Regions from separate parts of the Sulfitobacter sp. IGS-18 genome, predicted to be linked through region 1. Evidence: riboswitches for the same ligand, from Rfam matches in the RefSeq annotation. Region 1 holds a riboswitch; the other holds the start of a gene.

Region 1 (15,799 bases):
CCCCAGCAGCGTCGATTTTCCCGCGCCCGAAGGGCCGATCACCGCATATTTCCGACCCTGCTCAAGCGCCATGTCAGCGGACAACCGAAAACTGCCCAGCGTGATTTCCACCTTCTCAATCCGCAGCATGCCAGCGCCCTCCTCTGTCGCAAATCCAGAACACGCCCAGCGCCATGACCAGCAGCAGCACCGCCGCGCCGGCAGCCGCCTGCATCTGGTAGGACCCCATCAGCCGGTACATCTGCAAAGGCAAGGTGGCGCGGTCCGGATCGGCAAAAAGCGCAATCACGCCCAGATCCCCGATCGACAGCGCCCCCGCCAGCCCCGCCGCAAAGCCGACCTGAGGCCGCAGGCGCGGCAGGATCACCCACCGCCAGAGCGACCAGCCACGCATCTGCAGCGAAGCACTCAACCGGCCATATTCACGCAACGTGTCCCGCAGGCGCGGCACCAGGATCCGCAGCGCAAAGGGCAGGGCCATCAGTGCATTCACCAGCGCCGTTACCGGCAGCGCCAATGCCACCGGGTCCACCACCGGGTTGAGCAGGATGAACCACCCCGTCCCGATCATCAGCGGAGAGGCGGACAGGCCAAACAGGCCGATGGCTTCCACCCCACCCGACGCCCTGCCGGCGATCCAGCCCGCCATGGGCAGTGCCAGCGCCAGCAAAACCACGATGCTGAGCATGGCCACGCCCAGTGACGCCCCCGCCGCCTGCCAGACCGAAGCCGGCATCATCGGCAGCCCGGCAACGCCCCTCAGCACAACTGCCCCCAGTGGCAGCAGCAGAAAGGCCGCGCCCAGCAGGATCAATGCAACATCGCCCCAGCGCTGGATGCCGCCGCGCGCATCCCACCGGCGCGGCACCCGGTCCAGCCCGCCGCCAATGCCCACCGAAGGGATGAACCACAACGCCACCAGCGCCGCGCCGCCGGCAACAACCAGCTGAACCAGCGACAGCAACGCCGCGCGCGTCAGGTCGAAATCGTAGCGGAAGGTCTGATAGATGGCGAGTTCGATGGTTGTGGCCCTTGGCCCCCCGCCCAGGGTCAGCGCCACGGCAAAACTGGTCAGGCAGATGACAAAGATCAGCGCAAAGGCCCCCGGCGCGACCTGGCGCAACAGCGGCCATTCCAGCGTTCGCGCCACGGCGCGGGGGCTCAGATCAAGCTGCGCCACCAGCCGGAATCGCTCTGCCGGGATGGATTGCCACCCCTGCAGCAGCAGCCGCGTGGCGAGGGGCAGGTTGAAAAAGACATGCGCCAGCACCACACCGTGCAACCCATAGATCGACAGTTCCGGCAGGCCCATGGTGCCAAGCACGGTATTCAGCATGCCATTCCGGCCAAACACCGCCAGCAAGCCGATCACGGCGACAATCACCGGCAGGATAAAGGGCACCCCCAGCAGCATCACCAACATGCCATGCCCGAAGAACTGCCGCCGCGCCAGTGCCCGCGCAAGCGGCACCGCCAGCACAACGGAAAACCCGGCCGACAGCAGCGCCTGCATGACCGTGAACCGGATCGCTGCACCGTCGCCGGGGCCAAATCCCCCCGGTTCGGCACGCGAGACAATCCCGACACAGGCCGCCAGCACAACCGCCACCGTCAAACCGGCGGCGGTCATGCCCGCAATGCGCGTTACTGGGTCAGCGCGCTGCGCCATGCCTCGATCGCTTTCTCCTGCACGGCGGCGGCTTCGGTCTCATCGTAGAACAGCACCTTTTCCGGCAGATCCAGCTTGGCCCAGCCGTCCGGCCACTGGTCCTGCGGCAGTGCCGAGGGCAGCGACCAGTTGGCGGCCGGGATCAGTTTCTGGAAGATTTCAGACATCACGAAGCCCATGAACTGATCCGCCAGTTCCGGCACATCCGTATCTGCCACCTTGGCCACGGTTTCGACCATGAAATAATGCCCCTCCGGAAAGAGCGCGGCATGTTTGGTAAAGTCTTCCTCGGCAAACATGTGATAAGCGGGCGAAGTGGTATAGCTCAGCACCATGTCCGCCTCACCATCGGTGAACATCCCGTAGGAGGTCGACCAATCCTTCGTCACCGTCAGGATTTTCGGTGCCAGCTTGCCCCAGGCTTCCTGCGCCTTGTCGCCATAAACCGCCTCGACCCACAGCACCAGCGCGAGGCCCGAGATGGACGTGCGCGGGTCCTGGATCACGATCTTGACGTCATCAGGCATGTTCAGCAGATCGTCGAAGGTCGCGGGCGGGTTTTCCATCCGCGTGTCATCAAAGACAAAGGCGGTATGCCCGTAGTTGAAGGGCAGGAACACATCATCCGTCCATTCGATCGGCAGCGTCAGCGCGCTGTTGTCCTGGCCGTGCGGCGCAAAAAGCCCGGTCGCCCGCGCCTTGGCCGTCACGTCCGAGGTCAGGCCGATCACCACATCCGCCTTGGTCCGCTTGCCCTCCAGCAGCAGGCGCGGCAGCAGATCGCCGGTCGAGAATTGCAGATCGCAATCGCAGATCTTTTCAAATTCCGCCTCGATGACCGGGCCGGGGCCCCATTCGGATGTGAAATAATCGCCGGCATAGACTGTCAGCACAGGCGTCTCGGCCTGCGCGGCGGTTGCGGCAAGTGTCGCTAAAGCAGCAAAAGTTAGATGTCTCATGGCATCCTCCATCATGCGGCGTCAGAAAGCGTTGGATGGATGTCCAGACCTTCCCTCCGCCGGTGTTAACCGGTTCAGGTTCAACGGGTCAGCTTGCGCAATCTCAGCCCGATTGGGCCCCCCGAGGTGCATCAAGAGCTAGGACGCTCTTACCCGACTTGCAAGGCGAAATCCCTTGAGGCCCCTTTGCACGCCCGGTAACAGGGTCAGCAAAGGAGCGTCCCTATGTCGATCAACAGCTTTGGCCACCTTTTTCGTGTCACCACATGGGGCGAAAGCCACGGGCCCGCGCTTGGCGCCACGGTTGACGGCTGCCCCCCCGGCGTGCCGGTGGATGCGGCGATGATCCAGCACTGGCTGGACAAACGGAAACCGGGCCAGAACAAATACACCACCCAGCGCCGCGAGGCGGACGAGGTCCGCATCCTGTCCGGCGTGTTCGAAGGCGTCACGACCGGCACGCCCGTGCAGCTGATGATCGAGAATACCGACCAGCGGTCAAAGGATTACGGCGACATCAAGGACAAGTTCCGCCCGGGCCATGCCGACATCACCTATTTCCAGAAATACGGCGTACGCGACTATCGCGGCGGCGGCCGGTCCTCTGCCCGCGAAACCGCGAGCCGGGTTGCGGCGGGCGGTCTGGCCCGCGAGGCGATCAAGGCAATTGCGCCCCAGGTGCAAATCACCGGCTACATGGTGCAGATGGGCCCGCACAAGATCGACCGCGATGCCTTTGACTGGAACCAGATCGAACAAAACCCCTTCTGGGTGCCCGACGCCAAAGCCGCAATCGATTGGGCGGAATACCTCGACGGTCTGCGCAAATCGGGCAGCAGCGTCGGCGCGATCATAGAGGTCGTGGCGCGTGGCGTACCCGCGGGCCTTGGTGCGCCGGTCTATGGCAAGCTGGATACCGACCTGGCCGCCGCGATGATGAGCATCAACGCGGTCAAAGGCGTGGAGATCGGCGAGGGCATGTCGGCGGCGATGCTGACCGGTGAGCTGAACGCGGATGAGATATTTGCACCCCCTGCATCCGAAGACATCGTCGAGATCTTTTTCAAAGGTGCCAGACTGGACGCCACGGGAACATATATCATCCGACCTCAGAACGAGAACGACAAGGAACGCTGGTTCAAGGTGAAGGATCTGTTCCATTTCACCGAGGCCGAGGGCGGCATGACGCTTCAGGTCACGCGCAAGGCGCTGAACAAACGCATGATCGCAAATGGCGGCCTGCCGATCGTGAAGCGGGCGGAGCCGAGATATTCTTCCAACCACGCGGGTGGCATCCTCGGCGGGATCAGCACCGGGCAGGACATCGTGGTGCGTTTCGCGGTGAAACCGACCTCCAGCATCCTGACCACACGCAAGACCATCACCAAGACCGGCGAGGAAACCGAGATCATCACCAAGGGCCGCCACGACCCCTGTGTCGGCATCCGGGCGGTTCCGGTGGGCGAGGCGATGATGGCCTGTGTGCTGCTTGACCACATGCTGTTGCACCGGGGACAGGTGGGCGAGAACCGCGGCATCATCGGCCCGGACGCATGAGCCATTCATGAAGGTAGAAGATTTTTCCGAAAGACCCGCGCTCGGGGTTGCACTCAAGATCACCGCAATCTTTCTGTTCACCTGCATGTCGGCGATCATCAAGTCCACCTCGGACGAGATCCCGCCGGGTGAGCAGGTCTTTTTCCGCTCGCTCTTTGCGATCCCGATCATCCTGATCTGGCTGGCCCAGCGCGGACAGTTGAAGATCGGGCTCAAGGCCAGGAACCCCATGGGCCACGTCTGGCGCGGGCTGTTCGGGACCACCGCAATGGGCCTGACCTTTGCCGGGCTCGGCCTGCTGCCCCTGCCCGAAGTCACAGCCATCGGTTTCGCCACGCCGATCTTCACCGTGGTGCTGGCCGCCGTGATGCTGGGCGAACGCATTCGCCTGCTGCGCATCAGCGCCGTGGCGGTGGGATTGATTGGCGTGGTCATCATCCTGTGGCCCCGCTTTGGCAGTTCACAGCTCGACCATATGGCCACCATCGGCGCCATGCTGATCCTCGGTGCCACGATGATGCGCAGCCTCGTACAGGTGCACCTGCGCCAGCTGGTGCAGAACGAACATACCGCTGCCATCGTCTTCTACTTTTCCGCCACCGCAACCGTGCTGTCGCTGCTTACCATGCCCTTTGGCTGGGTGGTCCCGACCGGCCAGACCGCAGCGCTGCTGGTGATGGCAGGGCTGGTGGGCGGTGTTGCCCAGATCCTCGTCACCTCGTCCTACCGCTTTGGATCGGTGTCGATGCTGGCACCCTATGATTATACCTCGATGCTGTTCGCAATTGTTCTGGGCTATGTCATCTTTGGCGAACTGCCCACGATCATGATGCTGGCGGGGGCCGCGCTGGTGATCTGCGCCGGTGTCCTCGTCATCTGGCGCGAACACCAGCTCGGCATGGACCGCAGCAAGGTGCGCGCCGTGTCCGACCCCAAGTCCTGACCCCGTAAAAGGAGAGTGCCATGACCGACCAGTCCCACAAGGAAAAGATGCAGGAGCGTCAGACCGAACAGCGCAAGAAGGTGGCCGAGCTGCAGGACCCGGAAATGGGTCTGGTGCTGGTCCATACCGGCGCGGGCAAGGGCAAGTCGTCTTCCGCCTTCGGCGTGGTGTTGCGGGCGCTGGGCTGGAAACAGCGCGTTGGTGTTGTCCAGTTCATCAAGGGCAAGTGGAAAACCGGCGAGCGACTGTTCTTTGACCGTTTGGGCGGCGTCGACTGGCACACCATGGGCGAAGGCTTCACCTGGGATACGCAGGACAAGGAACGCGACATCGCCGCCGCTCAGGCCGCCTTTGCCAAGGCGCGCGAGATGATGGAAAGCGGCGATTACGATCTGGTGGTGCTGGACGAGATCAACATCGCCATGCGTTATGAATACCTGTCGGTCGAACAGGTCATCGCAGGGCTGGAGGCGCGCGACAAGCGCACCGGCGTGATCCTGACCGGGCGCGACGCCAAGCCGGAGCTGTGCGAATATGCCGATCTGGTCACCGAAATGACCGAGGTGAAACACCCCTTCAAGGCCGGGATCAAGGCGCAGAAGGGCGTCGATTTCTGATGCCCGCAGAGCAGAGCAAGGCCCAGAAGGTTGCGCTGGTTACCGGCGCTGCACGGGGAATCGGGCTGGCCACCGCAAGGCTCTTCATCGAAGAGGGCTGGCTGGTCGCGGCATTGGACCGCGATGCGGACGCATTGCAAAAGGCAGCCGCCGACCTTGGACAGGCAGCCAGCGCCTTTGTCTGCGACGTGTCGGACCCTGGCGCCGTGGACCGGACCGTCGCGGATGTGCTGTCGCGTTTCGGGCGGATCGACGCGCTGGTGAACAACGCGGGCGTGGCCGATTTCGGCCCGATCGAACAGACCGATTTCGCCCGGTGGCGCCGGGTGATGGAAACCAATCTAGACGGTGTCTTCCTGATGTCGCAGGCGGTCACCCCCGCGCTGAAGGACACAAAGGGCGCCCTGGTCAACATCGCGTCGATCTCGGGGTTGCGCGCCTCTACCCTTCGGGTCGCCTATGGCACCTCCAAGGCCGCGGTGATCCAGCTGACCAAACAGCAGGCGGCGGAACTGGGTGAATACGGCATCCGCGCCAATTGCGTCTGTCCGGGCCCGGTGCGCACCAAACTGGCGATGGCCGTGCATACCCAGGACATCATCGACGCCTACCATGACGCGATTCCGCTGAACCGCTACGGCACGGAGCGCGAGATCGCCGAAGTCATCGTATTCCTGTGCTCGGAGAAAGCCAGCTATGTCACCGGGCAGGTCATCGCCTCTGACGGCGGTTTCGAAAGCACGGGCGTCGGCCTGCCTGCGCTGCGCAAATAGGGCAGGCCAAACCGGCCCGCCCCATCTGGTATCTCGGATCGAATACTCAGATCGACGCGCCCTTGGGGTCGAGCGTGACCGAGTAAAGCTCGGTGTCTGCGCGGTCCATCAGACGCACCGTCATCTGCTGGGTCTGCGCGTCAATGTCCACGAGGCCAAAGAACTGCAAGCCGGCGCTGGGCGGCAGGTTCACCTGACCCTCTGCGGGGGCTTTCACGAACTTCAGCTCCGGCCCGAAGGTCGCGTCCAGCGCATTCGGCCCGAACGTGCCCGCATGCAGCGGCCCCGAGACGAATTCCCAGAACGGTTCAAAGTCCTGGAACTGTGCTTTGTCGGGGTTGTAGTAATGCGCCGCAGTGTAATGCACGTCAGCGGTGAACCAGACGGTGTTCTGCACCCGCGCGTTCTTGATGAAGCGCAGCAGTTCCGCGATTTCCAGCTCGCGACCGCCCGGTGCGCCGTCGTTCTTGTTGGCCACGCCTTCGATCTTTTCGCCATCGGGTACAACCAGACCAATCGGCATGTCGCAGGCGATCACCTTCCAGGTGGCGGTGGAATTGGTCAGTTCCCGCTTGAGCCATGCCATCTGTTCGGAACCCAGGATCGTGCTGTCCGCGTTGATCTCGCTTTCCTGCGATGCGCCGTTCGGGCCACGGTAGCTGCGCAGGTCCAGAAAGAACACGTCGAGCATCGGACCATAGTTGATCTTGCGGTAAACGCGGTTCGGCTCTGCCGGGGTGATCCGCAGCGGCGTCATCTCGTGGAACGCCTGGGCAGCGCGGGCGGCCAGGACATGCACGGATTTCTCGGTATAGCGGTCATCGGCGGTCAGGTCCTTGGACGCCGACCAGTTGTTGACGACCTCATGGTCGTCCCACTGCATGAAGGTCGGCACCTGCGCGTTCAATGCACGCACATGTTCGTCCAGCATGTTGTATTTCCACTGGCCGCGATATTCGTCCAGCGTTTCGGCAACCTTGCGCTTTTCATCGGGCAGAACCACGTTCTTCCACTTACCACCGTCAGGCAGGTCGACCTCGTCCTGCATCGGGCCATCGGCATAGATCGTGTCGCCGGAATGCAGGAAGAAATCAGGCGTATGGCGCGCCATCGTCGCATAGGTGCGCATGCCATTCGCGTCGATGCCCCAGCCCTGACCGGCCGTGTCGCCCGACCAGGCAAAACGCACATCGCGGCGTGCGGTCGGCGCGGTGCGGAACCGCCCCACCAGGGGTTCGGAGGTCACGTTGAGGTCGGTCAGATCGGCGGCGGTGAACCGGTAAAAGATATCCTGGTCGCTCGGCAGGTCCTGCAGCAACCGCTTGACCGCCATGTCATGCCCCGGCACCGCGTCCATGCTGGGCAGCTGACGTGCATTGGCAAAGCTCTCCGTGGTCGAAACCTCGACCATCACCCGCGAGGGGCGGTCGGTGCGCGTCCAGATCATACCGGAATTCGTGTCCACATCCCCTGACTGAACGCCATGGGTGAATACGGGCCGGGAGGACGCGCGGCTGATTGCGGGCATTGCAAGCGTTGCGGCAAAGGCGGCGGACCCCGCCAGCACGGAGCGGCGGGTGGGGCGCAGGAGTCTGGTCATGGATGGGTTTTCCCTGTCTGGATGAATTCTGCGCCACTCAAACCGCAGTCGCGTAACGGTCTGCCGACAGTTTCGTGACAAGTTTTTCAAGGTTTCATGACAGCAACCGACACATCCGTTCCCACCGGGGTCCCTGCGGGTAACCGCCCTGCACCTGCCGGTTTCAGCCCGGGCCAATTCGCCGGGGATTCCCGTGATTGGGGAAATTTCGTGTAACCTTTGCGCAGGGCCCAGGCGAATCTCGCCCGAGGCCCCTAATCCTAGGGAGGAAACCATGACAAGAATGATGACCGTGACACTGGCCGCGCTGGTGCTGGGGGCGACTGCGAGTTTCGCGCAGGATTGCGCGCCTTCGAAATGGGGTGCGGATGACACGATCGGTTCCGCCAACCTGGTGACGCCGGAACGCACGCTGGAGGCGGCCAAACTGATCAAACAGGGCAAATCCATGCCGCTGGGCATCACCATCGGCCCGGACACGCCGGCCTTTCCGCCCCGGTCGCTGAACCTGCAGGTGGTGCAACCCAACCAGCAGGGCGGGCAGAAGCTGACCAGCTTCGGCTACGAGGGCAACTACAACGACGATATCCTGCAAACCTGGATCGGCATCGGCTCGCAACTGGACGGGCTGGGGCATCTGGGCGAAGGCGGGCATTACTACAACTGCCTCGACGAAAAGGAGATTTCCGCCATCACCGGCCTGACCAAACTGGGCACCCATGATGTGCCGCCACTGGTCGGGCGGGCTGTGATCATCGACATGGCGAAACACCTCGGCAAGGAGGTCATGGAAGCCGGGGAACACTTCGGATCAACAGAAATCAAGGCCGCCGCCGAGGCACAGGGTGTCACCATGGGTGAGGGTGACATCATCCTGTTTCACACCGGCTGGACCGAAGGCATGCTGGAAAGCGACCCGATGCTATGGGGCAGCGCCGAACCCGGCCTGACCAACGAAGGCGCGGTCTATCTCGCCTCGCTCAACCCGATGGCGGTGGGCGCGGACACCTGGGGGCTGGACGCGATCCCCGCCGCAGAAGGAGACAAGGTGTTCTACGGCCATGTCACCCTGCTCAAGGACAACGGGATCTATATTCTGGAAACCATGAATGTCGGCCCGCTGCTGCGTGATGGGGTGAACGAGTTCATGTTTGTGCTGGGCCAGCCCCGGATCAAGGGAACGGTGCAGGCAATGGTCAATCCTGTCGCGCTGTACTGAACCTCTGGGCGGGACCCCGGGGTCCCGCCTCTGCTTTGGGCTATCTCAGCTGCGGACCAGCTTTTCGTAGCTTTCCGCGATTTCGCGGGTCATCGCGCCGACTTCAAAGGTATAATCGCCGATCTGTCCCACCGGGGTCACTTCGGCTGCCGTGCCGGTCAGCCAGCATTGTTCGAAGCCTTCCAACTCTTCCGGCATGATATGGCGCTCATGCACCGCAATGCCCTTGTCCTTGAGCATTCCGATCACCGTCTGGCGCGTGATCCCGTTAAGGAAGCAATCCGCGTCAGGCGTATGCACCTCGCCGTCCTTGACGAAAAAGATGTTGGCACCCGTCGCCTCGGCCACGTAGCCCCGATAATCCATGAACAAGGCGTCGGAACATCCTTTGGCCTCAGCCGCGTGTTTGGACATGGTGCAGATCATGTAAAGGCCCGCCGCCTTGGCATGGACGGGGATCGTCTCGGGGCTGGGACGTTTCCATTTGGAGATATCGAGCTTTGCGCCCTTCATCTTGGCGTCGCCGTAATAGGCACCCCATTCCCAGGCAGCAATCGCCAGCCGGACAGGGTTGCGGGCCGAAGCGACCCCCATGTCGTCGCCCGCGCCGCGCCAGGCCACCGCACGGACATAGGCATCCGTCAGACCGGATACTTTCAGAACCTCGGCCTTGGCGGCCTCGATCTCGTCCACGGAGTACGGGATTTCGAAATCAATCATCTCGGCAGAGCGTTTCAAACGCTCCGAATGGGCGCGGCTCTTGAAGATCTTGCCGCCATAAGCACGCTCCCCCTCGAAGACGGAAGAGGCATAATGCATCGCATGGGTCAGGATATGCACATTGGCCTGGCGCCAATCGACCATCTTGCCATCCATCCAGATGTGACCATCCCGGTCATCATAGGCACCTACCATTTTTTCACCCCTTGATTGAATAATGTTGCGCGACAAGGCCCGCGTCGGACACTTTATGTCGTGAAAGTTGTGGATGACTATCGTTTCGCTCTTGGAGTGTCAACAAGGCTGACGTAATATGCCCCCTCAAAGGCAAAGAGGTACATCATGGCGGACGGACGCGCCCCAACAGGGATCGGTGGCGAGAACCTGCTGTTTCTGACGGACGAACAACTGCGCCAGGGGAGCGAGGCGATGTTCTTCGCCTATCGCGGCTTCACCGCCGATCCCGACCGAATTCTGATGGATCTGGCCTATGGCCGGGCGCATCACCGGGCGATCCACTTCATCAACCGGGCGCCGGGCACCACGGTGAACAACCTGCTGAACATCCTTGGCGTTACGAAACAGTCACTGAACCGTGTGTTGCGGACCCTGATCGCGGATGGTCTGGTGGAAAGCAAGGTAGGACGGAACGATAAACGTGAACGCCATCTGCACCTGACCGACGCAGGCAAGGCCCTGGAACGGCAGTTGTCCGATGCGCAGCGCGCCCGGTTGCGGGCTGCCTTCAGGGAAGCGGGGCCAGAAGCGGTCGCAGGGTTCCGCAAGGTGTTGGAGGCGATGATGGACCCAGAGATGCGTGCAAGCTATGCGCGGCTGCGCGAGACCGGGGGATGACCGCCATGGACGCCCATCTGCTGATCGTCGATGACGATGAACGCATTCGCACCCTGCTGAAGAAATTCCTGATGCGGCACGGATTCCTGGTGACCGCCGCGCGGGACGCCGCCCATGCGCGGCGCATCCTGTCGGGGCTGGATTTCGACCTGATCGTGCTGGACGTGATGATGCCCGGCGAGGACGGTCTTACCCTCACGGCCTCGCTGCGCGAAACCCGGCAGACCCCGATCCTGCTGCTGACGGCCAAGGGCGAGACCGGGAACCGGATCGAAGGGCTGGAGGCAGGGGCGGATGATTACCTCGCCAAGCCGTTCGAGCCGAAGGAGCTGCTGCTGCGGATCAACGCGATCCTGCGCCGGATGCCCGAGACCCGGCCGGAGGATACCGCGCCCAAGGTTCTGTCGCTGGGCCACAACCGCTACGACATGGAGCGCGGCGAGCTGTGGCAGGGCGACGAGCTGGTCCGGCTGACGGCGACCGAGGTGCAGCTGATGCGGATATTTGCCGCTCAGCCCGGCGAACCGATGAGCCGTGCACGCCTGGTCGAGGAACTGGGCCGTGACCGGGGTCAGGCCCAGGAACGCGCGGTGGATGTGCAGATCACCCGGCTGCGGCGCAAGATCGAGGTGAACCCCAAGCAGCCGCAATACCTGCAGACAGTGCGCGGCGCGGGCTACATGCTGGCCCCTGACTGACGCGCTTGTTGCAACCGCCGGGGCTGTGTGCCCCCAGAATATTTTTGCCAAAAAGAAGCGGGGGCATGGCTGGCAGCCATCGGCGATCATCGCTATTGTGCCGCAACCTATGATCAGTGAGGCTCCGATGTCCGACACACCCGTTGAAGAAATGAGTTTTGAAACCGCCATGGCGGAGTTGGAGAAGGTCCTGGGCCAACTGGAGCGTGGCGATGTCGCGCTGGACGAGAGTATCGCGCTCTATGAGCGCGGCGCCGCCCTGAAAGCTCGCTGCGAGGCAAAGCTGAAAGAAGCCGAGGAAAAGGTTGCCGCAATCACGCTGGATGGCGATGGCAACCCCACCGGTGTCAAGGCGGTCGAAGGCCTGTAGCTGCGGTGTTCCAAAGCAGGCTCTCCGAGGCGGCGGATGCCGTGGCACAGCACTTTGAGCGGGTGTTGGGGTCATTTGACGATCTGCCTTTTGTCATGGCGATGGGTCATGCCACCCGTGGCGGCAAGTGTCTGCGCGGATTTCTGGTGCTGGAATCGGCCCGGCTGCACGGGATATCCCCCGAGCAAGCGATCTGGCCTGCCACTGCGATCGAAGCGCTGCATGCCTATAGTCTGGTACATGACGATCTGCCCTGCATGGATGACGATGATCTGCGGCGCGGCGCGCCGACGGTGCATGTCGCCTGGAACGAGGCGACAGCCGTTCTGGCCGGTGATGCGTTGCAATCCCTGGCCTTCGAACTGGTCACCCATCCCGATGCGGGCAATGACAGCGCCCGCATGGAACTGGCGCGCACCCTCGCGCAGGCTGCCGGCGCGCGGGGCATGGTGCTGGGCCAGGCGCTGGATATCGCGGCGGAAACAGCCCTGTCTCCGCTCACGCTTGATCAGATCACCGCATTGCAGCAGGGCAAGACCGGCGCACTGTTCGGCTGGTCCGCCATGGCCGGGCCGCGGATGGCGGGCGCAGATGCCGCACCGCTGGCGGCCTATTCCGGTGCGCTTGGTCTTGCCTTTCAGATCGCAGATGACATTCTGGACGTCGAGGGTGATGCCGCTACCGTCGGCAAGGCCACCGGCAAGGATGCCAGGGCAGGCAAGGCCACATTCGTGTCCCTGCTGGGCCTTGAAGAAGCCAGACAGCGTGCCCAGGATCTGGTGCAATCAGCCTGTGATGCGCTTGACGTATATGGCAAAGACGCCGAGACGCTGCGGGACGCCGCGCGTTTTGCCGTCACCCGCAGGAATTGACAGAGGGGGCAGACATGCCTGACCAACCCGCCACACCGCTGCTGGACAAGATCAAGCGCCCTGCTGACATGCACGGGCTGACCGATACCCAGCTCATTCAGCTTGCCCGCGAGGTCCGGGCCGAGACCGTCTCTGCCGTCTCCGAAACGGGCGGACACCTGGGCGCCGGGCTGGGCGTGGTTGAGCTGACGGTCGCATTGCACGCGGTCTTTGACACCCCCCGTGACAAGATCATCTGGGACGTGGGCCACCAGTGCTATCCACACAAGATCCTGACGGAGCGGCGTGACCGCATCCGCACCCTGCGCCAAAAGGACGGGCTGAGCGGGTTCACCAAGCGCAGCGAATCTCCCTATGACCCCTTTGGCGCGGCGCATAGTTCGACCTCGATCAGCGCGGCGCTCGGCTTTGCCGTGGCGCGTGATCTGGGCGGTGTGGTGCCCGAAGGTCTGGGCGATGCGATTGCGGTAATCGGCGACGGGGCGATGTCGGCCGGTATGGCCTATGAGGCGATGAACAACGCAGGTCACCTGAAAAAGCGCCTGATCGTGATCCTCAACGACAACGAGATGTCCATCGCCCCGCCGGTGGGCGCGATGTCCAGCTATCTCAGCCGCCTTTATGCCGAAGAACCGTTCCAGGATTTCAAGGCGGCGGCCAAGGGCGCGGTCAGCCTGCTGCCCTATCCGTTCCGTGAGGGCGCGAAACGCGCCAAGGACATGCTCAAGGGCATGGCTGTGGGCGGCACCCTGTTCGAACAGCTGGGCTTTTCCTATCTCGGCCCCATCGACGGGCATGACATGAACCAGTTGCTGCCGGTGCTGCGCACGGTCAGGGCGCGGGCGACGGGGCCGATCCTGATCCATGTGCTGACCAAGAAGGGCAAGGGATACGCCCCTGCGGAAAACGCGCGGGACAAGGGGCACGGCGTGTCCAGGTTCAATGTCGTCACCGGCGAACAGAAAAAGGCACCTTCCAACGCGCCCAGCTATACTTCGGTCTTTGCCAAGACCCTGTTGGAGGAAGCGGCAGAGGACGACAAGATCTGCGCCGTGACCGCTGCGATGCCGGATGGCACCGGGCTGAACCTTTTCGCCGAACGCTATCCGTCGCGCTGCTTTGACGTGGGCATCGCCGAACAGCATGGAGTGACCTTTTCTGCCGCGCTTGCTGCCGGCGGGATGCGGCCCTTCTGCACGATGTATTCGACCTTCCTGCAACGCGGGTACGACCAGGTGGTGCATGACGTGGCGATCCAGCGCCTGCCGGTCCGCTTTGCCATCGACCGCGCGGGTCTGGTGGGGGCTGACGGGGCGACTCATGCGGGCGCATTCGATGTGGCCTACCTTGCCAACCTGCCCGGCTTTGTCGTCATGGCCGCCGCGGACGAGGCGGAGCTGAAACACATGGTCGCCACGGCGGCTGCCCATGACGACGGGCCCATCGCCTTTCGTTTTCCCCGTGGCGAGGGCAACGGCGTGGACATGCCGGAGCGCGGCAAACCGCTTGAGATCGGCAAGGGCCGGATGATCCGGCAGGGCAGCCGCGTGGCGCTGCTGTCCTTCGGCACCCGGCTGGCCGAGGTCGAAAAAGCCGCCGAGGCGCTGGCGGCCAAGGGGATCACCCCCACCATCGCCGATGCACGTTTCGCCAAACCGCTGGACCGCGACCTGATCCTGTCCCTGGCGGCGGATCACGAAGCGCTGATCACCATCGAGGAAGGTGCCGTCGGTGGTTTTGGCAGCCATGTGGCGCAATTGCTGGCGGAGGAAGGTGTCTTTGACAAGGGGCTGAAATACCGCTCCATGGTCTTGCCCGACATCTTCATCGACCAGGCCTCACCGGCAGATATGTATGCGGTTGCGGGTATGAACGCCGAACAGATCGAGGCCAAGGTACTGGATGTTCTGGGCGTGACCCGGATCGGGGTGCAGCGGGCCTGAGGCCGCGCAGCAGCTACTTGGCCTTCTGCTGCTCCAGCAACCGGTCAAGGCGTTCCTCGATCGCGATCAGGCGCTCGTTTACGCTGTCCCGGTAGGCACCGGTTTCGGCATTCTCTTCCTCATGGTGGGCGTCCTGCATGGAGTTCACGATCAGACCGACCAGCAGGTTCACCACCGCGAATGTCGTCACCATGATGAAGGGGATGAAGAACAGCCATGCCAGCGGATAGACCTCCATCACCGGGCGGACGATGCCCATGGACCAGCTTTCCAGGGTCATGATCTGGAACAGGGAATAACCGGATCGGCCCAGGGTGCCGAACCATTCGGGAAAGCTGTAGGCAAAGAGCTTGGTCGCGATGACCGCACCGATGTAAAAGATCAGCGCCATCAGGGAAAAGACGGATGCCATGCCCGGCAGGGCGGTGATGAACCCCTCGACCACCCGGCGCAGGCGCGGCGCGGCAGAGACCAGCCGCAGCACCCGCAGGATACGCAGGGCCCGCAGCGCGCTGAAACCCTGCGCCGCCGGAACCAGTGAGACACCGACAATCACGAAATCGAAGATGTTCCAGCCATCACGGAAAAACCGGAAGCGGTGAACGACGAGTTTCAGCAGCAGTTCGACGACGAAGACCGCCAGGCAGAGCTTGTCCAGCAACACGATCAGCCCGCCTGCATGGGCCATCGCAACCTGTGAGGTTTCCAACCCCAGCAGGATCCCGTTGAAGATGATGACCCCCATGATGAAACTGCTGAAACGCGGTGCTTCGACAAAGGATTTCAAGTTCATTTTCTGCGGCCTGCCTCAATCTTTGGACCCTATATGGAGCCTGGTCACGATGCGAACAAGGGACGAAGCGTCACGGCCAGAACGACAGGATGGCACCCGCCGATATGGCGATCATGATGTAGCCCAAAAGCACGTAAACGCCGTCTTTGGTGTACAGGCCATAGGCCAGCAAGGCGACGGTTCCGCCGCCGATGGAGGACACCATGGGCAG
Region 2 (15,799 bases), on a different replicon from region 1:
CCACGGTCCATCGCATCGGCCAGCCCCACGCGTTCAAGGTAGTATTCGACCACCTCCTGCCGCTCGGACTGGCTCGCCCGGGGATAGACCTTGTCCACACCAATCGCGACGTTTTCCTTGGCGGTCAGCCAGGGGAACAGATTGGGCGACTGGAACACGACGGCACGTTCCGGGTCGGCGCCCTCGACGTGGCGGCCGTCCAGCTTGATCGCGCCTTGGGAAATGTCATTCAGGCCGGCCGCCATGGTCAGCACGGTGGATTTGCCGCAGCCGGAATGGCCGATCAGGCTGATGAATTCGCCCTGATTTACCTTGAGGTCGAAATCCTCGACCACCGTCAGAGGCCCCTTGGGGGTCGGATACACCTTGTGCAGCTGAGAGAAGTCGAGGAACCGCTGCTCGATCATGCCTTCGCGGGCGCCCCGGACGGCAGCCGGGATCATCTGGTGAACCGGTTTCACGTCCGGCAGGTGGCGTGTTTCGGCAACCTTGGCGGCAATGCCCACGTCCATCAGGTATTGCGTGACCTCTGCGCGCAGCTTCTTGAAGCCCGCATCATGGTTCATCGCGTCACGGTTCCGCGGGCGCGGGATGGTCACCGGGATCGGCGCTGCCAGCGTGCCGTCGGGGTTCAGCACGATGATGCGGTCGGCCAGCAGGATCGCCTCGTCCACGTCGTTGGTGATCAGGACACAGGTCTTCTTGTCGGCCTCCCAGATCTCCAGGATCTCATCGGCCAGATTGGCGCGGGTCAATGCATCGAGAGCCGACAGCGGCTCGTCCAGCAGCAGCAGGTCAGGCTCCATCGCCAGCGCCCGCGCCACGGCCACCCGCTGACGCATGCCCCCCGACAGTTCCGCCGGGCGGCGGTGCGCGGCATGGGCAAGACCAACCATGGCGATGTAATGATCCGCCTTGGCAATCTTTTCGGGCTTCGACAGCTTGCCGTGCACCGCTTCGATGGCCAGCATGATGTTGCCGCGCACGGTCAGCCAGGGCATCAGGCTGTAGCTTTGAAAGACCAGACCCCGGTCTGGTCCCGGCCCCGTGACCGGCGCCTCCCGAAAGGTCAAGGTGCCGCTGTCGGGCATCTCAAGCCCAGCGATCAGGTTCATCAGGGTGGATTTTCCGGTCCCGGAGAACCCCAGGATGGCCAGGAACTCGCCCTCCTTCACGCTCAGGGTGATGTTTTTCAGAACCTCGGCGCGGTGCGTGCCTTCGCCAAAGCCCTTGTTCACGTTCCTGAATTCAAGAATACCCATGCCGCTCACCGCTGCGCCGAGAAGGTAAAGAACGACTGCATCGCGTACATCACCCGGTCCAGAAGGAAGCCGATGATGCCGATGGTCAGCACCGCGACGATGATGCGGGCCAGCGATTGCGATGATCCGTTCTGGAATTCATCCCAGACGAATTTGCCAAGGCCGGGGTTCTGCGCCAGCATTTCCGCCGCGATCAGCACCATCCAGCCCACCCCAAGGCTGAGCCGCAGTCCGGTAAAGATCAGCGGCAGCGCCGAGGGCAGAACCAGCTTGGTGATCTTGGCGTAGGGGCCCATCTTCAGCACCCGGCTGACGCTGATCAGGTCGCGGTCGATGGAAGCGACGCCAAGGGCGGTGTTGATCAGCGTGGGCCAGAGGGAACACAACGTCACGGTGATCGCGGAGACCAGGAAGGATTTGGAGAACATCCCGTCGTTGGTGGCATAGACTGCCGAAACCACCATGGTGACAATCGGCAGCCATGCCAATGGCGACACCGGTTTGAAAATCTGGATCAACGGGTTCAGGGCCGCATTGGCCGTGGGCGACAGGCCCGCAGCAATGCCCAGCGGGATCGCAACCACCGAGGCCACCAGAAAGCCGAAGAACACGGTCTTGATCGAGGTCCAGATCTGGTCGTAATAGCTGGGCGCGCCGGTATAGGCGATCTGCTTGACCTCATCCGCGCGCCCGGCTTCGATCAACCGCGCGTTGCGCTGGTCCAGCCGCTCGTGGAACATTGCTGCCTTGGCGCGTTTGTCGATGGCATCCGCGTTCAGCTCCATGGCCTGTTCCCAGACCGCAACGGGGCCGGGGATCGCGCCCAATGATGTGACGACACGCGGGGCGAGGGTGGCCCAGAGCATCAGGAAGACGATGATGGACAACAGCGGCACACCCAGCAGCCGCCAGACATCGCGCATCTGTCCGCGCGGATTGTCGCCCGCCGCGGCCTTGAGCAGAGGGGTCAGCCAGGCAAGACCAAGAACGGAAAACCAGGCGTCTGCCTTGTTGATGCGGGTGAACCAGACGGCGCGGCGCGCCTCTTTGTGCTTGGTGTCCAGGTGATCGGGATCGACGACTGTCATTGCGGTCTCCGGTACGTAAAAGGGAAAGATGCACCGCCCCGCAGGCAGGGCGGTGCGGAAGGGTCAGCCGCCGGCAACCTCACCGGACTTCAGTCCGATGGGCAGGCTGTCGATATAGGCGTTGGGCGCTTTGCCATCGAAAGGAATGCCGTCGATGACATCTGCGGCGGGTGTCGGCGCCTTGTAGCCGTCACTGTCCCAGGGAAAATCGGCCTCGGCGGCATTGCCTTCGTCCACCAGCAGGCGTGCGGCGTCCAGATAGATGTCGGGGCGGTAAACCGAACGCGCGGTTTCATCGAACCATGTGTCGTCCTTGGTTTCGGCGATCTGGCCCCAGCGGCGCATCTGCGTCAGATACCAAACCGCGTCCGAATAGAACGGGTAGGTGGCGTTGTAGCGGAAGAAGACGTTGAAATCGGGCACCTCGCGCACATCACCCGGCTCATATTCGAAGGTTCCGGTCATCGAGGCGGCGATCACCTCGGCATCGGCGCCCACGTATTCCGGGCGGCTCAGGATCTCGACCGCGGCCTCGCGGTTTGCATTCTCGTTCTCGTCCAGCCAGATGGCGGCGCGGATCAGCGCCTTGGTCAGGGCCAGCGTGGTGTTTGGATTTTGCTCGGCAAACTCGGCGGTGATGCCGAATACCTTTTCCGGGTTGTTTTTCCACAGCTCATAGTCGGTGATCACCGGCACGCCGATGCCCTTGACCACCGCTTGCTGGTTCCACGGCTCGCCCACGCAATAGCCGTCGATCGTGCCGGCCTCCAGCGTGGCGGGCATCTGCGGCGGCGGGGTCACGGAAAGGAATACGTCCGCGCCAATCTGCCCCGAGGTGTCATCGGGGCTGTAAAGACCCGGGTTCAGCCCGCCGGCAGCCAGCCAGTAGCGCAGCTCGTAATTGTGGGTCGAGACCGGAAAGACCATGCCCATGTTGAAGGGTTTGCCATCGGCCTTGTAGCGTTCCACCACCGGGGCCAACGCCTGTGCCGAGATCGGATGCTGCGGCAACCCGTCGGCATTGGTCGGGATATTCGGTTTCATCTCTTCCCAGACCGCATTGGAAACGGTGATGCCATTGCCGTTCAGATCCATCGAGAAGGGGGTGATGATATGGGCCTGCGTGCCATAGCCGATGGTCGCTGCCAGTGGTTGACCGGCCAGCATATGCGCCCCGTCCAGCTGACCGCCGATTACCCCGTCCAGAAGCACTTTCCAGTTTGCCTGTGCTTCAAGCGTGACGAAGAGCCCCTCATCCAGGAAATAGCCGTTCTCATAGGCCACCGCGAGCGGGGCCATATCGGTCAGCTTGATAAAGCCGAGTGTCAGTTCATCCTTTTCAAGCGCCAGCATCTCGGCAAAGGCCGGGCCGGTCAGCAGGGTGGAGGCGAGTAGGCAGGTCGCAAGTCTGTTCATGTACTTTGTCCCTTGTGTGATCCGGAAGGCAGGCGCCCCGGACAAACGAAAATAACCGCTGACCAGCCCCATGCGCATGCACGAGGGGTCGAGCGGCTGTGCTCGGATTACCCGGACTTTGGGAATTGGATTTCGGAAGACGCCATTGTCTTCCTGAGCTTCAGGTTGGGAAAAGCAGAGGGTTAAATCAATACCGAAGGGGAATTTGCGGCCGCAGAAAGGCAGTTTTCTGCGTTGCAGCGGAAATCTGCTGCATTTTCGGTCACTCCTGCAGGGAGGGGCTGAATTCTTGACCATCAAATGAATGGGTCATCGCATCCGGACGCGGGCTGTAACCGGGAATCGCCCGCAGCGCCGTGTCGTGCAGATCGGTGCGCCAGGTGGCAATTGCGGCCTGGCGCGCGGTGGCCCGGTCCAGCCCCAGCCGCGCGGCCAGACGTCCGGCGATCCAGGCGGCATGGTCTTGCTGCGGGGTGTTCTGGGCAAAACCGACAAAATCGGGCACGATCCGGCTGTCACCGCGTGAGGTGAGGGTCAGATGGCCGGACAGGGCGCGGTCGATCATCTCCGCGGGAACATCGACATAGTCGCGCCGGGACAGGAACGCGCAGGCGGTGGTGCGGCTTTGCGGATCGCTCAGCCACTCGCCTGCGCGCCACAGGGCGCGGATCATCGCGCGCAGCGGCTCGGGGCTGGCGTCGGCCAGGTCCGCCCGCACGCCCAGCACCTTCTCCGGCGCGCCGGGCCAGATCGCGCTGCCGGGCAGCAACAGGGCCCCCGCATTGGTTTCAACCGCCATCGACCCCCAGGGTTCACCCACGCAAAAGGCGTCCAGCTCGCCCGCCGCAAGGGCGCTGGCCATCAGCGGTGGCGGCACTGTGCGGATGTCGACGGCGGCGGGGGCGGGCAGGCCCAGTGCGGTCAGCCAATGGTACAAAAGCTCTGCATGCATCGAAAAAGGAAAGGGCACGCCGATCCGGAGCGGCCCGTCCGCCGCAGCGATCAGCGCCTGTCCGGCGGCGCGGGCATCGCCAAATCCTGTGGCAAAGCTGTATCCGGTGTCGCGGATGCGCTGCGCCATGGCGTTGCTGACACCGATGACCTCGCCATTGGTGGACAGCACCGCAACGCTGGCAAGCGCCGCACCGGTGCCAACCAGCCCCAGCGCCGTCGCCACCGGCATCGGTGCCAGCATCTGCGCTGCCGTGACCTGACCAAAGGACACCATATCGCGCAGGCTGGACCACGAATGCGCGCGCCGCAGGTCCAGGGCGATCCCTTCGTCCCTGTCAAAGCCCAGCTCGACCGCAACGATCAGCGGCGCGGCGTCGATCAGCGGCAAGAATGCGACGGGCAGCTTCGCGGTCATGACAAAAGCCCGGCAGTGGTCACCAGCGCCTCGGCAACGTCATAGACCTTGCGGCCCTGATCCATCGCCGCGCGCCGCAACAGGTCATAGGCGGCTTGTTCATCAATGCCCCGGGCCTTCATCAGCAAGCCCTTGGCCCGGTCGATCACCTTGCGTTCTTCCAGGGCGCGTTTGGTGGTCGCCAATTCGTTGCGCATCTGGCGGAACATGGTGAAGCGGGCCACAGCGGCATCAATGATCGGTTTCAGCCGATCCGCGCGCAACCCGTCGACGACATAGGCGGAAACACCAGCCTCTATCGCAAGCTTGGTCAGGTTTGCGTCGCTTTGATCAACGAACAAGGCCACCGGGCGCTCCAACGGGGCCGAGGCGAGCCTCAGTTCCTCAAGCGAGTCGCGGGAGGGATTGTCCAGGTCGATCAGGATGATATCCGGATTATGATCCGCAATCGCCGCCGTCAGCCGGGACATATCGGTGATCGTTAGCAATTCGTACTGCCCCGCATGCGCGAGGCTTTCCTCGATCAACGCGGCGCGCGAGGGGTCTGTTTCAACGATGATGATCTTGAGAATCCGCTGCATGGGCCGGACGTCATCACGCAGAGGAATGCGACGCAATTTGAATTCAACCGATCCGGGCCGCTTTTCAGCACTCTGCCTATGGATTGGGCGTTATGCATTTCACATGTGCATATCCAACGCGCCAGCAATAAACCAACTTTCAGCCAACTCCGCCCGGAACCGCTGTGGCGCGTTGGTTCAGCCTGTGGAAATGGAGGGGGCAGGGCGCCAGACGGGCCGTCGGTCAGTCCCGTCCCGACGCGTCAAATGTATCCTGGGCAGCATTGATCGCCTCCTTGTGTTGCCGGCTCCACTCCACCAGCGTCGCGACCTGCGCCGCAAAGGCATGGCCCAGTTCCGTCAGTTCATAGGTGACCTTGGGCGGCACGGTCGGCTCGACATGCCGCAGCAGATGACCGTCACGTTCCAGGCGCCGCAGGGTCAGGGTCAGCATCCGCTGGGAAATGCCGTCCAGCGCCCGTTCAAGCACCCGGTAGCGCAGCGGTCCGCCTGCCAGTTCCGCCAGGACCCTGACCGTCCATTGCTCGCCCAACCGGACCAGGATCAGCTCCAGCCCGCAATCTTCGTGGTCGTCTGACCCGCAGGATTCCAACGATGCCCTGCGCACAACCGTGTTCGTAACCGACATCCAAGTGCCTCCTTACGTGCCCCTGATGGCCTCCCTAGGTTAGCCGGGAACCAACACGGAAAGGAAGCATCATGATACTGATTACCGGCAGCTCGGGGCAACTCGCCTCGCAAATCGCACGCCAGGCCAGTGCGGCAGGTTTGGACCTGCGGACCGCTAGCCGCGCGCCGGACGCCGACAGGCAAATGGATTTCGACCACCCCGAAACATTGGATTTTTCCGGCGTCGACACGCTTTTCCTGACCTCGGCCGGCTATGCCGAGGACGATGTCGTCATACGCCGTCACGGCGCCGTGGTGGAAGCGGCGCGTGCGCAGGGTGTCGGCCATGTCATCTACAGCAGCCTGCACGCCAGTGGCGTGCATCTCGGCTTTGCACTTGCGCACCGCTGGACCGAGCGCGCGCTGCAGGCCAGCGGGATGAAATGGACCATTCTGCGCAACGGACTTTACGCCGAACTGGTCGGCGCGCTTTTGGCCCCGCGCGGCGGGAAGATCACCACGCCATTCGGGAACGGGGGCATCTCTGCCGTTGCGCGCAACGATCTGGCCGCCGCTGCGGTGAGCGTGCTCAAGGCGCCGGATGCCCATGTCGGCCGCAGCTACGAGCTTGCCGGGACGGCGGCGATTTCGGCGGCGGAGATCGCCGGGACCCTCGGCGTTCCATATGTCCCGAATGCCTTCGAGGCAGAGCGGGAACTGCTTGGGCAGATGCCGTTGCTGCCCTTCCAGGCCCCGATGCTGATGTCCATCGCTTCCGCCGCTACCGCCGGATACCTTGCGGTCGAAAACACCGATCTTGTTAAACTGGTGGCAGAGCCGCAGGACGCTTTGACAATTGCCAGTGCGGTGGCGCAGGCGATGGCCCAGCCCTGAGCGAAACAGCCGTGTTCCGGGTGCGCCCGTTCATGCCCGGTGCGCGCGCCCGGAACCGGCAGGCAACATGCCATTGTCCCGGTACCAGGCGACTTCGTCGGCAATGGTCTGCGCCATCGGGCGGAACGACAGCCCCAGTTCCGAGCGCGACTTGGCCGGATCAAAACGGCTGTGGTCAAATTCCTTGCGCATGTTGCGCACCGCAGCGAGGCTCAGCAGCGCGGGGCGACCGGTCAGGCGGGCCACACCCTCTTGAAGCCCCGCGATCAGCCAGAGGGCGGCTGCCGGAATCCGCCGCTTTGGCGCGGCGACGCCGGTGGTCTTTTCGTAAAGCTGCATCAGCTCTGCCATCGCCACATGTCGCCCGGCGGCCAGATAATGCTCGCCCCTGCGGCCTTGCCGCAGCGCGCGGATCTCGGCCTGGGCCACGTCGCGCGCATCGACAAAGGCAAAGGTGGCAGGCGGGATGCCGGGCAGCTTGCCCTGCATGAAGTCCAGGGTGAATTGCCCTGCCGCAGTTGGCCCCCGGTCACCCGGTCCGTGCATCCAGCCGGGCATGACGAAAACGCCGAAAGTGTCGGCATGATTCTCAAGATGTTCCATGACAATCTGGTCCGACAGGATCTTGGACCGGTAATAATCATCCGCACCCTTGGCGGGCCGTTTCATGGTTTCGTCCACCACCTGTCCCTTTTTGCCGTCCACCACAGCAATGGAACTGGTGTGCACGATCTGGCGGATACCGGCCTCATGCGCCGCCGTCAGAAGCTGCCCGGTCGCATCGACGTTGATCGCCTTCAGCATCTCCCAGTGCCTGCCGCCGTAGTAGCTGTCGCGGAAATAAGCCGCGGTGTGGAACAGCGTGTCGCAGCCTGCCAGGGCCCCGGCGAACCCCGGTATGTCCTGCATGTCGCCTTCGACGATGTCGAGCCCCTCCAACGCCCCGAATTGCTGCCGCGCCTTCCCGGCCGAGCGGGCCAGGCCCCGCACCTGAACCCCCTCTGCCAGCAGCGCGCGGACCAGATTGTTGCCCAAGAGCCCGGTCGCCCCGGTGACGAAGGCAACTTTTGTGTCGCGTCCAACCATCTCAGCCCAGGTCCTGGCCAAGGGCCTGCATCAGGGCAATACGGTCGTAAAACACCTCTTCGTGGGTCGCATGTTCATCGTTGAAGGTGAAGAACCCGGCAAAGCGGAACCGGAAGGGCTTACCGCTTGGCTGGATCATGTGACCCCCCATGGCGAAAGGCCCTGTGAAGGTGCCGGTGAACTCGGCGGTCATTGCCAGATGCCGGTTGTTCCAGACAACGGGTGACATCTGGACCTTCACATCGGGAAAGGCATCGAACAAGGCCTGTTCGCGTATGCGGGTCTCCTCGCGGCCACGGGTTTCGGTCATCGGATCGACGAAGTGGAAATCTTCCGACATCAAGGCAAGCAGCGCGTCAAGGTCACGTGTGTTGAATGCCTTGGTGGCGCGGTCGGTAAAATTGAATGGGATTAGCATCTGTGTCTCCTTTGCTGGTCCAATCTACGACGGGCAGCGCATTCCAAGAACACACAGCAATGGACAATCGTTTTGCGTGCATGCAAAATGAACCATGACCGATTGGGATGATCTTCGCGTACTTCTGGCCATCTCGCGGCGGGGCAGTTTCCTGCAGGCAGGCCAGGTTCTGGGCATGGCGGCCTCGACTCTGTCGCGGCGCATCACCCGGCTGGAGGAAGAGATCGGCGAACCCGTGGTCGAGCGCAGCGTCGAGGGCCTGCGTCTGACCGCAAGGGGGGCCGCTTTGACCGCCACTGCAGAGCGGCTTGAACGCGATCTGCAACAACAGACCGTCAGCAGCAACGGCGAATTGTCCGGCGGTGTGACGGTCACAGCAGGCGACGGCTTCGTGCCCGTGCTGACGCAGGCAATTGACCGCTATATCGATCTGCATCCGCGATGCAGTGTCGATCTTTTGGTGGATGCGACCCTGACAAAGGTCGCGCGCGGCAGTGTCGATATCGCGGTCCGCACCATTCACCTGGGCGAACCATCGCTGATTTACAACAAGGTCGCGTCACTTTCCTATGGCGTCTATTGCGCGGCCGAATATGCCAGCCGCCTGCCTTCCAATGCCGGGCCGGGCGATGCCGCGATGATCGACCTTTCGCCGCCCTTTGATCAGACCCCCCATCTGCGCGCGGCACGGGCAGCAGGCTTCGTATCCTCGCGTTTCCGGGTCTCCTCCTTTTCGGCCCAGCTTCAGGCCTGCGCCAGCGGATACGGTGTGGCGGTTCTGCCTGATCTGCTGGCGGCGCGTCTGGTGCAGCCTTTCGGCGCGGCAGACCTGCCGCCGATGGATGTGTTTCTGGTCACCCGCCCCCAGACCCTGCGCCAGCCCCACCTGCGCGCGTTTTTCGATGTGCTGCGCGATACGTTGCTTCGGGCCGGTGCGCGCGGGCGCTGAAGTGCCGTGCGCGGCGATCTGAGGGGCCGGAAAATCGGCTGTTGAAGTTCGCGACATCCTGTCCTACCCATGTCACAGAATTGCATTGCTTCGCGCGTCAGCGACGACGAAGCGATAACGAAATCATCCGTCGGGGGGCCCATCCGGGCTGAGAGGTGCATGCACCGACCCGTCGAACCTGATCCGGGTCATACCGGCGTAGGGAACGGGTAGATTGTGCGAAACAGATCGCACAAAACTCATTCTTGCGTTGGCACGCCCGTACCCTGGAGACGTGCCCGTGACGAACCACACACCGATTGTCCTGACCATTGCCGGCTCTGACAGTGGCGGCGGCGCCGGCATTCAGGCGGACATCAAGGCGATCTCGGCAACCGGGGCCTATGGCGCGAGTGTCATCACCGCGGTGACCGCCCAGAACACAACAGGCGTGACAGCGGTGCATGAGATCCCCGCCGATGTTGTTGCCGCGCAGATCGACGCGGTCCTGTCGGATCTGGATGTCGATGTGATCAAACTGGGGATGTTGTTCTCCGTACCGATCGTTGCGGCCACCGCGGAACGCCTGGCTGTGTTCGACGGGTTGAGTGTCGTTGATCCGGTGATGATCGCGAAATCGGGTGATGCGCTGTTGCAGGATGCCGCCGTGGCGGCCCTGATCACGCAGATCCTGCCACAGGCTGGCCTGCTCACCCCGAATTTGCCGGAGGCCGCGCGGTTGCTGGGCACAACCGCCGCCACCACGCTCGAAGAGATGGTGCAACAAGGGCAACGGCTGGTCGGGTTGGGGCCAAGGAACGTATTGATGAAAGGCGGGCATGGCGTTGGCGGCACCTGCACCGATGTGCTGGTCAATGAAAGCGGCCTGGTCGCGACGTTTGCCGCGCCCCGGATCGACACGCGCAACACCCATGGTACGGGATGCACCTATTCCGCCGCGATTGCAGCCTATCTTGCACAGGGGCGCGACCTTGAGGATGCCGTGAAAGCGGCGCACGGATATCTTCATGCGGCGATCAGGGCCGCCGATACCCTGCACATCGGAAAGGGTCATGGCCCCGTTCATCACTTCCATGGTCAATGGAAATGACCGAAGTCACGATCATAGGGGGCGGCGTTGCCGGTCTTTGCGTCGCGCGGACACTGCTGGATTGCGGGGTCGGTGTCGTCTTGGTGGACCGGCACAACGACATCGGCCCCCATGCCTGTTCCTGGTGGGCGGGCGGCATGCTTGCCCCGTTCTGCGAAGGCGAAAGCGCCGAGGAACCCGTTGTCAGGCTGGGACGCGAAGCCGCAGACTGGTGGGAGGCCAAGACCGGCGCGGTCCACCGGTGCGGCTCGCTTGTTGTATCGTCGATGCGCGACACAGCCGATCTTGCCCGCTTCGCCCGGCGCACCACCGGATTTCGCCAGGTGAGCGGAGCAGAGATTTCAGACCTGGAACCCGATCTGGGCGGAAGATTTACCAAGGGATTGTTCTTTGAGAGCGAAGCCCATCTTGCCCCCCGCCGCGCACTTGCCCGGTTGCGCGCCAGTCTCCTGGCGGATGGTGCGGTATTTGTTCAGGAAGATGCCGACCCCGACAGATATGCACAACGCGGCCTGACCATTGATTGCCGGGGATTTCAGGCCAGGGACAGACTGGGTGACCTGCGCGGTGTCAAAGGCGAAATGCTGGTTCTGTCCTGCCCCGATGTCAGCATATCGCGCCCGATCCGGCTGCTGCATCCCCGGGTTCCGCTGTATCTGGTGCCCCGTGGCGACGGTGTTTTCATGCTGGGTGCGACGATGATCGAAGGGCAGGCAGGCAAGTATGTTACCGCACGTGCCTTGCTGGAATTGCTCAGCGCCGCCTATGCGCTGAACCCCGCCTTCGGGGAGGCCGAGGTGCTGGAAATCGGCGTTGATAGCCGTCCTGCCTTTCCCGACAACCTGCCCCGCATCCGGCGCAACGGAAACCTGATCCGGGCCAACGGCCTGTTCCGGCACGGCTTTCTTTTGGCCCCGGCGCTGGCGCGGATGGTGGCCGATCTGATCATTGACAACAAAACGCCTGAGGTGATGGATGAAACTGCTGCTTAACGGAGCCCCGATCGACGCGCAGGTTGCGACCCTGGCCGATCTGCTTTTGGCCGAAGGCTTTGGCGATGCCAAAGTTGCCACTGCCGTAAACGGCGAATTTGTGCCCGCACCGGCCCGCCCGGATCATGCGCTTTCGCCGGGCGATGCGGTTGAGGTCCTTGCCCCGATGCAGGGGGGCTAGGCCATGTCGGAATTTTACGGCACGACATTGCCCAATGGCCTGATGCTGGGGACCGCACAATATCCGTCCCCTGCAATCCTGGCGGATGCCTTCAAACGCAGCGGCGCCGGCGTGGCGACCGTGTCGTTGCGCCGTGAAACCGGTCAGGACCGCGCCGGTCAGGACTTCTGGCAGCTCATTCGCCAACTTGGTGTGCACATCCTGCCCAATACCGCCGGGTGCCACAGTGTCAAAGAGGCGGTGACAACTGCACATATGGCGCGTGAAGTGTTTGATACCAGGTGGATCAAGCTGGAAGTCATTGGCGAAGAAGACACCTTGCAGCCCGATGTCTTTGGCCTTGTCGAGGCCGCGCGCATTCTGTCCGAGGACGGGTTTCAGGTGTTTCCCTATACCACGGAGGATCTGGTCGTGGCCGACAGGCTGTTGCACGCGGGTTGCGAGGTGCTGATGCCGTGGGGTGCGCCGATCGGGTCGGGGCTCGGGCTGAACAATGTCTTTGGCCTGCGCGCCATGCGCGCCCATTTCCCGGATGTGCCATTGGTCATTGATGCGGGCCTTGGCCTGCCGTCCCATGCCGCCGCCGCGATGGAGATGGGCTTTGACGCTGTTCTGCTGAACACAGCCGTGGCCAAGGCAGGTGACCCCGCCGCCATGGCAGAGGCTTTTGCAAGTGCGATCCGGGCCGGACAGCTGGCCCATGCCGCCGACCCGATGGGCCCGCGTGACATGGCGGCCCCGTCGACCCCGGTAATCGGAAAGGCGTTCCTCGAATGACATTGGATCGCTTTTATCCGATTTTCGACAGTGCGGATTGGATTGAACGGCTTGTTCCGCTTGGCATCAAACTGGTGCAATTGCGGATCAAGGACGCAGCGCCGGATGTGATAGGCGACCATATCCAGCGTGCGAAACGGATCTGTGTGGAGCATGGCTGCACCTTGATCGTCAACGATTACTGGCAGGCCGCAATTGATGCCGGTTGCGATTACATCCACCTGGGGCAGGAAGACCTGGATGGCGCTGATATGGCTGCCATCCGCGCCGCAAAGCTGCGGCTGGGGATCAGCACCCATGACAGGGCAGAGCTGGCGCGCGCGATGGCGCTGGCCCCTGATTATATCGCCCTGGGTCCGATCTATCCGACGATCCTGAAGAAAATGAAATGGCATGAACAGGGTCTTGCAAAGCTGACCACCTGGCGCGGGCTGATCGGGAAGACGCCCTTGATCGCAATCGGCGGCATGTCGGTCGACCGCGCGCCGGGGGCATTCGAGGCAGGCGCCGATGTGGTCGCCGCTGTCACCGACATCACCTTGAACGAAAACCCCGAGGAGCGTGTCCGCGCCTGGTTGAGGGCGACAAGATGAGCCGATATGCGCGTCAGATCTGCCTGCCCGAAGTGGGTCTTGCGGGGCAGGGGGCAATCCAGGCTGGGCATGTCCTTGTGGTGGGTGTCGGCGGCCTGGGGGCGCCGGTACTGCAATATCTGGCTGGCGCGGGCGTGGGGCGGCTGACCCTGGTGGATGGTGACCTGGTTTCGCTGTCCAACCTCCACCGGCAGACCCTGTTCCGCGAGGCGGATGTCGGTCGGGCCAAGGCCTCTGTCGCCGCCGGAACCCTGCGGGCGTTGAACGGGGCCTGCGCAATCGACACTGTCGTGGCTCCGCTGGACCCCACGAATGCGGCTTCACTGGTGTCCCAGGCCACGCTTGTTCTGGATTGCGCCGACAGTTTTGCCACCAGCTATATCCTGTCAGATACCTGCAAGGCACTGGGCGTCCCCCTGATCAGCGCATCTGTCTTGCGACTGGGCGGCTATGTGGGCGGCTTTTGCCAAACGGCACCCTCCTTGCGCGCCGTGTTTCCTGACCTGCCTGACCGCGCGGAAAGTTGTGCCACAGCCGGGGTCATGGGCCCCGTTGTCGGCATGATCGGGGCCGCTCAGGCACAGATGGCCCTGGCATATCTGATCGGCCAGAAACCATCCCCATTGGGCCAGCTGATCCGCTTTGACATGCAGAATTTCCGATCCAGCGGGTTCCGGTTTGACACCGCACCGGACCCTGTAGCGGATTTCACCTTCGTCGCCGCCTCCGAGGTGACCGGCGGCGACTTTGTTGTCGAACTGCGCAGCAAGGATGAAGCCGTGATCCCGGTCACCACAGATGCGCGGCGCCTCACCGTGGCGCAATTCGCCGATCAACGGCCAACGCCAACCGCCGGTCAGCGCGCGATCTTTGCCTGCCGAACCGGTTTGCGCGCCTGGCAGGCCGCCCGTCTTCTTCGCTCCTATTGGGGCGGCGACATCACCTTAATCGCAATGGGCGACAGCCCGCCAACAGGAAGATAACCGATATGAAACTGACCCATTTGACTGCCGCTCTTTCCTTTGCGGCCTCTCCCCTGATGGCCGCCGATGAGATGAGTGTGCTGCTCGATTGGTTCATCAATCCAGATCACGGACCGATCATTCTGGCACAGGAACTGGGATATTTCGCGGAACAGGATCTAGAAGTTGCAATCATCGCCCCAGCCGATCCGTCCGATCCGCCAAAGCTGGTGGCTGCCGGACAGGCCGATCTGGCGGTGTCCTATCAACCGCAGCTTCACCTGCAGATACATGAAGGCCTGCCGTTGCAACGGGTCGGCACCCTGGTCGCCACACCGCTGAACTGCCTTCTGACCCTCGCGGACGGGCCGATCCGGACCCCTGCTGACCTGGCAGGCAAAAAGGTTGGTTATTCCGTCGGCGGGGTCGAAGAGGCGGTGCTGGGGACAATCCTGCGCCACCATGGGCTGTCCCTGGAAGATGTGGAAATGGTCAATGTAAACTGGTCGATGTCCCCCTCCCTGATGTCTGGTCAGGTCGATGCGGTCATCGGTGCCTATCGCAACTTTGAACTCAATCAGATGGAAATCGAAGGCGTCGGGGGCAATTGCTTTTTCGTCGAGGAAGAAGGCCTTCCTTCCTACGATGAGCTTATCTACGTCGCCAACTCCGAGACGATGGACAAAGACAGGATTGCCCGCTTTCTGGCCGCGACCGAAAAGGCGACGCAGTACATGGTGAACAATCCCGAGAAGAGCTGGGAAATCTTTTCCGGCACCTCGGCCGAGCTGCAGGACGAACTGAACGCCAGGGCCTGGGTTGATACATTGCCACGTTTTGCCCTGCGCCCAACAGCCATGGATGAGGGTCGTTATGCCAGGTTCGAGGCCTTCTTGCATGAGGCCGGGCTGATCCCGTCGCAAAACCCCGTGTCCAGCATCGCCATCGACGTGACGGCGAACTGATGGCACCGGATTATGGCAAGACATTCGCGCATTGGCGCGCGGGGAGCGCTGCTGCGTGGCAGGCGTACACGCATCACGCATTCGTCGAGGGCCTGGGCGATGGCACCCTGCCGCGTACCGCGTTCCTCCATTACCTGATCCAGGATTACGTGTATCTGGTCCATTATGCCCGCGCGTGGTCGCTGGCTGTGGTCAAAGCGGAAACGCTTGAGGAAATGAAAATCTGCGCCCGCACGGTTGACGCATTGGTCAATCACGAGATGTCGCTGCATGTTGAGACTTGCGCGGCAGAAGGGATTGACGAGGCCACCTTGTTTGCCGCGCCGGAAGCTGTCGAAAATCTGGCCTACACCCGCTTTGTGATGGATGCCGGCGTTCAGGGCGACTTTCTGGACCTCATGGCGGCATTGGCCCCTTGTGTCATGGGCTACGGTGAAATCGGCTTGCGCTTGGCGGGCAGCAAAGCCCCGGACACACCCTATGCCGCATGGATCGCAACCTATGCGGACCCCGAGTATCAGGCGGTATGCGCCAGGGTTGGCGCGATGATCGACGCTGCCGTGGCGC

Evidence for each region. A riboswitch is a leader RNA that binds a small molecule or an ion and turns the genes downstream of it on or off. The one in region 1 is predicted to bind thiamine pyrophosphate.
Region 2: it holds a riboswitch for thiamine pyrophosphate, as region 1 does, so the genes downstream of both, thiD (bifunctional hydroxymethylpyrimidine kinase/phosphomethylpyrimidine kinase) here and ACWNZ3_RS17610 (thiamine ABC transporter substrate-binding protein) in region 1, are expected to answer to the same signal.

The regions. Positions count from the first base shown of each region.
Region 1 covers NZ_CM184556.1:3,621,852-3,637,650, forward strand. Annotated here, with positions in the region: gene ACWNZ3_RS17600 (thiamine ABC transporter ATP-binding protein) at 1-129, opposite strand, end outside; gene ACWNZ3_RS17605 (thiamine/thiamine pyrophosphate ABC transporter permease ThiP) at 116-1,669, opposite strand; gene ACWNZ3_RS17610 (thiamine ABC transporter substrate-binding protein) at 1,645-2,628, opposite strand; TPP riboswitch at 2,663-2,762, opposite strand; gene aroC (chorismate synthase) at 2,854-4,185, shown strand; gene ACWNZ3_RS17620 (DMT family transporter) at 4,193-5,128, shown strand; gene cobO (cob(I)yrinic acid a,c-diamide adenosyltransferase) at 5,149-5,745, shown strand; gene ACWNZ3_RS17630 (SDR family NAD(P)-dependent oxidoreductase) at 5,745-6,518, shown strand; gene ACWNZ3_RS17635 (alkaline phosphatase D family protein) at 6,565-8,118, opposite strand; gene ACWNZ3_RS17640 (cyclase family protein) at 8,393-9,337, shown strand; gene ACWNZ3_RS17645 (branched-chain amino acid aminotransferase) at 9,383-10,252, opposite strand; gene ACWNZ3_RS17650 (MarR family winged helix-turn-helix transcriptional regulator) at 10,400-10,912, shown strand; gene ACWNZ3_RS17655 (response regulator) at 10,909-11,610, shown strand; gene ACWNZ3_RS17660 (exodeoxyribonuclease VII small subunit) at 11,738-11,980, shown strand; gene ACWNZ3_RS17665 (polyprenyl synthetase family protein) at 11,986-12,852, shown strand; gene dxs (1-deoxy-D-xylulose-5-phosphate synthase) at 12,867-14,795, shown strand; gene ACWNZ3_RS17675 (ion transporter) at 14,809-15,588, opposite strand; gene ACWNZ3_RS17680 (exopolysaccharide biosynthesis protein) at 15,659-15,799, opposite strand, start outside.
Region 2 covers NZ_JCAQIH010000002.1:319,649-335,447, reverse strand. Annotated here, with positions in the region: gene ACWNZ3_RS19720 (ABC transporter ATP-binding protein) at 1-1,262, opposite strand, end outside; gene ACWNZ3_RS19715 (ABC transporter permease) at 1,268-2,350, opposite strand; gene ACWNZ3_RS19710 (CmpA/NrtA family ABC transporter substrate-binding protein) at 2,414-3,766, opposite strand; gene ACWNZ3_RS19705 (ABC transporter substrate-binding protein) at 4,029-5,135, opposite strand; gene ACWNZ3_RS19700 (ANTAR domain-containing response regulator) at 5,132-5,716, opposite strand; gene ACWNZ3_RS19695 (winged helix-turn-helix transcriptional regulator) at 5,940-6,344, opposite strand; gene ACWNZ3_RS19690 (NAD(P)H-binding protein) at 6,416-7,219, shown strand; gene ACWNZ3_RS19685 (SDR family oxidoreductase) at 7,250-8,305, opposite strand; gene ACWNZ3_RS19680 (ester cyclase) at 8,307-8,723, opposite strand; gene ACWNZ3_RS19675 (LysR family transcriptional regulator) at 8,818-9,672, shown strand; TPP riboswitch at 9,794-9,894, shown strand; gene thiD (bifunctional hydroxymethylpyrimidine kinase/phosphomethylpyrimidine kinase) at 9,953-10,762, shown strand; gene ACWNZ3_RS19665 (FAD-dependent oxidoreductase) at 10,759-11,754, shown strand; gene thiS (sulfur carrier protein ThiS) at 11,738-11,935, shown strand; gene ACWNZ3_RS19655 (thiazole synthase) at 11,939-12,712, shown strand; gene ACWNZ3_RS19650 (thiamine phosphate synthase) at 12,709-13,305, shown strand; gene ACWNZ3_RS19645 (HesA/MoeB/ThiF family protein) at 13,302-14,288, shown strand; gene ACWNZ3_RS19640 (ABC transporter substrate-binding protein) at 14,294-15,232, shown strand; gene tenA (thiaminase II) at 15,232-15,799, shown strand, end outside.